4 regions of the Hydrogenophaga sp. PBL-H3 genome follow, and region 3 is predicted to be linked to each of the others. Evidence: predicted binding sites of a transcription regulator. Region 3 holds the regulator's gene; each other region holds the start of a gene.
What was found. Region 3 encodes sigma-54, which starts transcription at its own class of promoters, with help from an activator protein. Its sites were predicted from a motif close to TGGCANGNAANCTGCTTT; they were not measured.

Region 1 (2,198 bases), 1.5 Mb from region 3:
ACACAACCGGAGCCATGCCGCCATGGACATCCAGATCCGACAACAGATCCTGCGGCTGCTGGACCAGCACCGGATCATGACGGTGGCCACGCTGCGCCCCGATGGCTGGCCCCAGGCCACGACGGTGGGCTACGTGAACATAGACCTGACGCTGTATTTCCTCTGCGGGAAGGACAGCCAGAAGGCGAAGAACCTGGCGCAGGATGATCGGCTCTCGCTCACCATCGACCATGACACGCCGGAGCTGATGGCGATCACGGGCCTGTCCATGGCCGCGCGCGCCCGGGCGGTCCATGACCGCGCGGAAGCCGAGGAAGTCCTGCGGCTGATGCCGCTGAAGTACCCGCAAGCGCAATCTCGGCCGCTGCCCTTCAAGATGCCGACGCCGGACGACGTCCGCATCTTCCGCGTGACGCCGGTGGTCATCTCGGTGCTCGACTACACCCAGGGTTTCGGGCACACGGATCTGGTGGTCTGCCCGGTGTGATGAGCCAGGAGGGGCTGTTTCGACTTTTCAGCGCCATGTAGCCCTATCGCATTACCCATGACGCGCACAGCGGCCTGTTGCGATGTCGAACATCTTTACAAGGCGCCGCGACGGGCAACGCCTGACAGTCGACAAGTGTTTGATAGACAACGGTATTCGCCGTTTTGACCTTGTTGGCACATTCCGTGCTGCCACTCGACCCGTGCTCCCTCTTGGGCGGACACCGCTGTGCAGGCGGTTCTGACTGGGCTGGCCCCACCTCGTTCGTCTTCAACCACTGGAGTGCTCCATGCCGTCACTTGGCCGTCGCCTGTTTGCTTTTCTGGCACCGGTGGTGCTTTTCTTGTCCATCGGTCACGCCCAGGCGACTGTCACGCCCATCGTCATCGACGGCAAATTGACCGGCGCCACAGGGGTGACTGTGAATGGCGGCCTGTATGACGTGAGGTTCGAGGACGGAACCTGCGTCGCCTTGTATTCGGGATGCGACAGTCCCGAGGACTTCCTTTTTCAAAGTTTCGATGCGGCCAATGCGGCCGCGGTGGCACTGCTTGAGCAGGTCTTCATCGACTCCGCAGCGGGGCCATTCGATACGGACCCCACGGCAACCGCCGGCTGCATTGACACCTTCGAATGCGGTTTCTTCACGCCCTACGAATACGACGCTGAAAACGACTCCCTCCTGTTGCATATGTTTTTCAACCGCTCCGGGGCATTTGTGGACACGTTGTCGGGCGGAAGCACGAGCCGCACTGGGGTTTTTTCTGCAGCCGAAGGGGTCACGTACGTGGTCTGGACTCCGGTACCCGAGCCGGGAACACTGGCCCTGGTCGCCGCCGCAGGCCTGGGCGTGGGGTGGATTCGCCGCCGGGGTCGCTCCGGGTCGCAGCGCCGGATGGCTCAGGGCACCCAGCCCGTGCGGGCCACCACAAAAGCCGAGATGCGCTCCATCGCCTGAGCCGCTTCGGGCAGGAAGGCCGCGAGCTGAAAGGCGTGCGGCACGCCGGGCCACAGCTCCACTTCCACATCCACTCCCGCTGCATGTGCCTTGTCGGCCACGCGCAAGGCCTCGTCGCGCAGCAGCTCGGTGCTGCCGGCCTGCATGAACAGGGGCGGAAAGCCGGTGAAGTCGGCAAAAAACGGTGACACGTCGGGGTGGCGGTACAGCTCCGGGCTGGGCACGTAGCCCTCGCGCAGCGCAATCAGACGGGGCAGGCTGATCACGGCGTCCGAGCGGTGGTTGGCCGTGATGCTGGGACTGGCCAGGGTGCAGTCCACGGCCGGCGAGAGCAGCACGGCGCAGGCCGGCACAGGCTCGCGCTTGCGCAGGCTGCGGTTGAGCGTGACCAGGCTCAGCGTGCCGCCCGCCGAGTCGCCCACGAAGACCGTGTTGGCGGGCCGGCAACCGTGGGAGCGCGCCCAGCGCCAGGCGCGCTCGCAGTCGTCGGGCGCAGCCGGAAACGGGTGCTCGGGCGCGAGCCGGTAGTCGGGCACCAGGGCGCTGGCGCGCAGCAGGCGGCACAGCCGCGCGGCAAACGCGGTCTGGGCATGGGGAAAGCGAAAGGCAAACGAGCCGCCATGCAGGTAGAACAGCGTGCGCCCGGGCAGGCTCTGCGGCACGCTCACCCAGTGGGCGGGCACCCCGTCGCAGTCCACCGCCTCACGCCGCACCGATCGGTGCAGCGGAAAGCAGCGCGCGTCCATGCGCTCG
Region 2 (2,198 bases), 1.3 Mb from region 3:
GTGAGGTTGCCAAGGCGGAGCAGCGTGCGCGCAGCATCGTGCAGAAGCATCCGCGTCGGGCAGTCGGTCACATGCTGATGGGGGATCTCGCCAGCGCTCAAAACCACCCGGGCCCAGCGCTGGAAGCGTTTCGCAAGGCACACGCCGTGGAGCCTTCGAGCGGCACCACCCTGCGGCTCATGCAGACGCTGGAAACGCAGGGCAACGACAAGGGCGCCCGGGAAGCCGCCACCCAGCGGCTTCGTCAGATGCCCAAAGACGCGGTCGTTCTGCACGCCCTGGCCGGCCTGCATGCGCGGGCTGGCCGGTACACCGACGCAGGCCATTCCTACCAGGCGCTGCTCCTGTTCCAGCCGCAAGATGTGTCTGCACTCAACAATCTGGCCAACGTGCAACTGAAGCTCGGTGACAAGGGCGCGCTCCAAACCGCCGAGAAGGCGCATGGCCTGGCACCCACCAACGCCCTGGTGATCGACACACTGGGCTGGGCACACCACCATTTCGGCCAGCACGATCTGGCTCTGAGCTTGCTGCGCGATGCCCGTCTGAGGGAGCCTGCCAACCCGGAAATCCGCTATCACCTGGCCAAGGTGCTGGTGCAGACTGGCCGCCAAGGCGAAGCCTTGGAAGAGTTGCGAGAAGCCATGAAATCCGGACGCCCGTTTGAAGGTGCCGGGGACGCGGAGCAACTGCTGAAGTCCCTGAACTGACGTCGGGATTCTTTACAGCCCAAGTTCATGGAGCTCGACAGCATGCGGTAACTGTTTGATTGTCCAAGCACTTTCTGATCTGGCCCGGTTCCTGCATGCCATCTTATTAATTACTTCTTTTTGACTATTTAAATACTTTCTATGAACAAACAAATCAATCTTTCAAACTACTTTTCAACACTTGCTGCAGCCTGCCTGCTGCTCGCAGGAGCTTCAGCCCAGGCCGCAACGAACTGGGCCGCCTCCTACGGCGGATGCGGAGACAGCGGCAACGTGGTGGCCGCAGCGGGCAGTTTCGGCACGTGCGGCAGCAGTGGGGTTGAAGTGCGGGCCACCTCGATCATCAGTTCGAGCATCACGGACGCCACCGTGAGGGCCTGGAGCGGTGGCCTGGGCGTTCAGAACGTGAACGAATCCAACACGAACGGCCCACACGCCTTGGACAACGCGAGCGGACTGGACGCACTGATCTTCAAGTTCACCGAGGCGGTTTCCCTGACCAGCCTCACGCTGGGGTGGAATGGTCATGACAATGCCGTGAGCAGCGGCGGCGTGAGTTACAACGATTCCGACGTGTCGATCTATGCGTGGACTGGCGCGTCCGCCACGCCAACGAGCTATGCGTCTTCTGTTGCTGGCTGGGTGTTGATTGGCGACTACTTCAACGTCGGCACCCAATCCGGCAACACGCAGGGGGTTTCCACCCCTGTTTTTTCGAGCTACTGGCTCGTGAGCGCCTACGGGGCGGGCAGCACCAGCACCACCGATGCGTTCAAGGTGCTGTCGCTCGCGGGCACCTACTGCGGCGCCCTGTGTGCACCTCCCGGTAGCGACGTGCCGGAGCCCGGTTCACTCGCCCTCATGGCCATGGGCGCTTTCGGTTTGATGGCTGCTCGCCGCCGCCAGAAGATTCCCGTCGTCTGAATCCCACCGGCCTTGAGCCTGGTCATGCGAGAGGGAGCCCGAGCGGCTCCCTTTTTTGTGTGGCATTCAGGCGCGGCGATCACGCCCGCGGCAAGGTCACCGTCACAGACAGCCCCGGTCGTGCATTGCGCACGGCCAATGTGCCGCCATGCGCCTGCGCCACCAGCCGGCACAGGTAGAGGCCCAAGCCCACACCGCCGGCATTGCGCGTGCGGGCGGTATCGGGGCGGAAGAAGGCCTGGGCGAGATGTGGCAACTGGTCTTCCGGCACGCCAGGGCCGTGATCGCGCACCTCGATCTCGATGCCATGCCCGCCTTCACCCATGCGCCGCATGTGCAGCTCCGGCGCAAGCGCAGCGCCCGCGCCGTGACGCAATGCGTTGTCCAGCAGGTTGCGCAGCAACAGCCGGACGCGGACGCGGTCCAGCGGCAAGGTGGGCAGGTGTGCTGCCATGTGCAGATGGATGCGCCCGGCCGCGGGCTGGGTGGGGGCGAGTTCGTCAATCACTTCGCGAGCAAGCTGAGCGGCATCGGTGGGCTCCCGGTGCAGGGCCTGGTGGCGTC
Region 3 (2,198 bases):
ACGTGCGCGAGACCTTGGGTATCTGCGACCGCGCCTACATCATCAACGACGGCCACGTGCTCACCAGCGGCACGCCGGCCGAGATCGTTGAAAACGCCGACGTGCGCCGCGTGTACCTCGGCGAACATTTCAGGATGTGATGACCCCCACGCTCGTCACTTCGTGTACTTCGCTGCCCCCCGAGGGGGCTGATTCGCCTTGGGGCGGCCCGGCGGCGAATCGTCTCGCCGTTTGCTCACTGGCGTTTTCATGAAACAAGGCCTGTCACTCAGGGTTTCGCAGCACCTGGCGCTCACGCCCCAGTTGCAGCAATCCATCCGCCTGCTGCAACTCTCCACGCTGGAGATGGCGCAGGAGGTCGAGCAAATGCTCGACGAGAATCCGTTCCTCGAACGCTCCGAAGACCTGGCCGAGCGCGAAGCGTTTGGCCTGGAGCAGACCGACGCGCCGGTGAGCGTGGGCGAGCAGATCGCCGAGGCCGCCCTGCCCGAAGCGCCCGGACCGATGCTCTCCAGCACCGAATCGAGCAGCAGCACGAGCAGCGACAGCAGCGAAGGCGATGCCATCGAAGGCAAGCTCGACGGCGCCACGCCGGTGGAAGAGAGCTGGGAGGGCGACGGCACGGTGGAGATGGCGCCCGACGACAGCGAGTGGGGTGGCGACGCGCCCGCGCGCAACAACAATTCGTCGGGCGACGACGACACCGCGAGCGCTGCCGATCTGGCCCGAGCCCACATCAGCCTGCAGGACCACCTGCATGACCAGGCGCGCTGCCTGCGTCTCTCGGACGAAGACCGCGCCGCGCTGTACTTCCTGATCGAATCGCTCAGCGACGACGGCTACATCGAAGACAGCCTGGCCGAGCTGGCTGCGGCCTGGCAGGCCCTGTCGGGACGTGTGCAAACCGACGACCCCAACGAAGGTCTGGAAGAACGCGAGGCGCTGGAGCAGCGCCTGACCATGGCCCTGCAACTGCTGCAGCACATGGAGCCTTCCGGTGTGGGCGCGCGCAGCCTGGCCGAATGCCTGCGCCTGCAGATCCTGGAACTGCGCAACACGCCCGAGGCGCGCGCGGCCCTGGCCATCTGCGGGCAGTCCATGGAGTTGGTGGCCAAGCGCGATGTGAAGCGCCTGTGCAACCTGTGCGGCCTGGACGATGAAACCGTGCGCGCCGCACTCGGCCTCATTGCGCGGCTGGAACCCAAGCCGGGTCGCCGCTTCCTGGACCTGGAGCGCAACGTGGTCGTGCCCGACGTGCTGGTCACGCGCGCTGGCCGCGGCTTCAAGGTGCTGCTCAACCCCGAGGTGATGCCCCGCCTGCGCGTGCACGATGTGTACGCCAGCGCCATGCGCCAGAACCGCGGTGGACGCGACAACGGCGGCGAGGCCGGCCACGCCGCCATGCAGCAGCGCCTGCAGGAGGCGCGTTGGTTCATCAAGAACATCCAGCAGCGCTTCGACACCATCCTGCGCGTGTCCAGCGCCATCGTGGAACGCCAGCGCAATTTCTTCATGCACGGCGAACTCGCCATGCGCCCGCTGGTGCTGCGTGAGATCGCCGACGAGCTCGGCCTGCACGAATCCACCATCAGCCGCGTGACCACCGCCAAGTACATGGCCACGCCCTTCGGCACCTACGAGCTCAAGTACTTCTTCGGCTCGTCGCTGGGGACCGAGACCGGTGGCAACGCGTCGAGCACGGCCGTGCGCGCGCTGCTCAAGCAGTTCATCGCCGCCGAAGAAGCCGCCAAGCCGCTGTCGGACAACCAGCTCTCCGATCTGCTGCGCGAACAGGGCATCGAATGCGCGCGCCGCACCGTGGCGAAGTACCGCGAGGCGCTGCGAATCGCGCCCGCGAACCTCAGAAAATCGCTTTGAACCAGTTACAAGTTTTCCTGCCCTGCGCCGCCGGCGTTGAGGACATGCTCGCCGCTGAAGTGAAGCGCATCACCGGCGTGGACGCACCGCACAAGGCGCGCGGCGGTGTGGCGCTCAACGCTTCGTGGCGCGACGCCATGCGCCTGAACCTGCACAGCCGCCTCACGCAGCGCGTGCTGGTGCAGCTCTGGCACGGTGGCTACCGCTCTGAACAAGACCTGTACCACGCCGCCAGCGAGGTGGCATGGGAGATCTGGTTCACGCCGGCTCAGACCATCAAGGTCGAGATCACCGCGCAGCACAGCCCGCTGACTTCGCTG
Region 4 (2,198 bases), 1.8 Mb from region 3:
TACCTGGAAGCGGCGCGGTTGCCACGCCTGGTTCAGCCCTTCATCCAGCGCCTGTCGCTTGCCACAGGCGAAACCGTCAACGTCAGTTTGCTCGACGGCCACGAGGTGGTCTATGTGGCGCGCAGCAACAGTCCGCGCGTGGTGTCGATCGGCTTCTACGCGGGCGCTCGCGTGCCGGCTCACGTGGTGGGGCCCGGAACGGTGCTGCTGGCCGCTTGGTCGGACGACGCGTTGCAGTCCTGGGTGGCGGCCCACGAGTTCAGCGCTTTTACAGCGAGCACGGTGGTGGACCGTGATGCGTTTCTTGAACAGGTGCGCGTATCGCGCGGCAGCGATGCCTGGATCTCACGTGGCCGACTTGATCCGGGTTTGGTGGGCGTGGCCGTGCGGCTCACCGACCGTCGCGGCGAAGTCCGTGCCGCCATCGGCATGACACTGCAGGCCGCGTTCTGGGATGACGCCCGAATTGCAGCGGAACTGATCCCGGCGTTGCAGGAGACCGCGGGCATCCTGCGCCCACTGCTGTAGATCATCGCCCGGCGGGAGGAGCCACACGCGGCACCGCCTGCGCATGAGCATCGCACCGGGTGTGCTGGGTTGGGACAACACGCAGCCGGTTCGCACGGTTTCGGGACAGTCGCCACGCGCCTTGTGTGCTGTCTTGCAGCGCTTTGCCGTGAAAAGCCCATGGCATGGAACTTGAGGTTTGAAGAGCGCCTGACAACACAGGTTTCGCCATCAACGTTCACCCTCAGGAAGACAACATGCTCTATGCAGCTCCTGGCGCCGCCGGCGCCAAGATCACTTACAAAAACCAGTACGACAACTTCATTGGCGGGCGCTGGATCGCGCCCATGCAGGGCCAGTACTTCGACGTCATCACGCCCGTGTCGGGCAAGGTGTACACCCGCGCGGCGCGTTCCACGGCCGAAGACATCGAACTCGCGCTCGATGCCGCGCACGCTGCAGCCGACGCCTGGGGCAAGACCTCCGCGGCCGAGCGTGCGAACGTGCTGCTGAAGATCGCTGACCGCATCGAAGCCAACCTCGAAGTGCTGGCTTACGCCGAGACCGTGGACAACGGCAAGGCGATCCGCGAAACGCTCAACGCCGACATCCCGCTCACGGTGGATCACTTCCGCTACTTTGCGGGCTGCGTGCGCGCGCAGGAGGGCTCCCTCTCCAACATCGACGAGAACACGGTGGCGTACCACATCCAGGAACCGCTGGGCGTGATCGGCCAGATCATTCCGTGGAACTTCCCCATCCTCATGGCGGCATGGAAACTTGCGCCCGCGCTGGGTGCGGGCAACTGCGTGGTGCTCAAGCCCGCCGAGTCCACGCCCATCAGCATCCTGATCCTGGCCGAACTCATCGGCGACCTGCTGCCCCCGGGTGTGCTCAACATCGTCAACGGCTACGGCCGCGAAGCCGGCATGCCGCTGGCCACCTCCAAGCGCATCGCCAAGATCGCGTTCACCGGCTCCACCTCCACCGGCCGCGTGATCGCGCAGGCCGCAGCCAACAACCTGATTCCGGCCACGCTGGAGCTCGGTGGCAAGTCGCCCAACGTGTTCTTCGCCGACATCATGGACAAGGACGATGCCTTTCTCGACAAGGCCATCGAAGGTCTCGTGTTGTTCGCGTTCAACCAGGGCGAGGTGTGCACCTGCCCGAGCCGTGCGCTGATCCAGGAAAGCATCTACGACCGCTTCATGGAGCGCGTGTTGAAACGCGTGGCCGCCATCAAACACGCCAACCCGCTGGACACCGACAGCATGATGGGTGCGCAGGCCAGCAAGGAGCAGCTGACCAAGATCCTCTCGTACCTGGACCTGGGCAAGCAGGAGGGCGCCGAGGTGCTGGCCGGTGGTGGCCAGGCCCACCTGGGTGGTGATCTGGAAGGCGGCTACTACGTGCAGCCCACGCTGTTCAAGGGCCACAACAAGATGCGCATCTTCCAGGAAGAAATCTTCGGCCCGGTGCTGGCCGTGACCACCTTCAAGGACGAGGCCGAAGCGCTGGCGATCGCCAACGACACGCTGTACGGCCTGGGTGCCGGCGTGTGGAGCCGCAACGGCAACGTGGCCTACCGCATGGGCCGCGCCATCAAGGCCGGGCGCGTGTGGACCAACTGCTACCACGCCTACCCGGCGCACGCGGCGTTTGGTGGCTACAAGGAATCGGGCATCGGGCGC

Region 1: a site for sigma-54 is predicted at 662-679, ahead of F9Z44_RS08865 (PEP-CTERM sorting domain-containing protein). Genes of this name have one in related genera too.
Region 2: a site for sigma-54 is predicted at 791-808, ahead of xdp1 (exosortase-dependent surface protein XDP1). Genes of this name have one in related genera too.
Region 4: a site for sigma-54 is predicted at 689-706, ahead of exaC (acetaldehyde dehydrogenase ExaC). Genes of this name have one in related genera too.

The regions. Positions count from the first base shown of each region.
Region 1 covers NZ_CP044972.1:1,909,985-1,912,182, reverse strand. The annotation lists gene F9Z44_RS08875 (hypothetical protein) at 1-24, opposite strand, end outside; gene F9Z44_RS08870 (pyridoxamine 5'-phosphate oxidase family protein) at 23-487, shown strand; gene F9Z44_RS08865 (PEP-CTERM sorting domain-containing protein) at 777-1,445, shown strand; gene F9Z44_RS08860 (alpha/beta hydrolase) at 1,388-2,198, opposite strand, start outside.
Region 2 covers NZ_CP044972.1:1,783,112-1,785,309, reverse strand. The annotation lists gene prsT (XrtA/PEP-CTERM system TPR-repeat protein PrsT) at 1-710, shown strand, start outside; gene xdp1 (exosortase-dependent surface protein XDP1) at 852-1,634, shown strand; gene F9Z44_RS08450 (HAMP domain-containing sensor histidine kinase) at 1,714-2,198, opposite strand, start outside.
Region 3 covers NZ_CP044972.1:457,356-459,553, forward strand. The annotation lists gene lptB (LPS export ABC transporter ATP-binding protein) at 1-140, shown strand, start outside; gene rpoN (RNA polymerase factor sigma-54) at 250-1,878, shown strand; gene F9Z44_RS02185 (THUMP domain-containing class I SAM-dependent RNA methyltransferase) at 1,875-2,198, shown strand, end outside.
Region 4 covers NZ_CP044972.1:3,086,439-3,088,636, reverse strand. The annotation lists gene F9Z44_RS14275 (IclR family transcriptional regulator domain-containing protein) at 1-528, shown strand, start outside; gene exaC (acetaldehyde dehydrogenase ExaC) at 765-2,198, shown strand, end outside.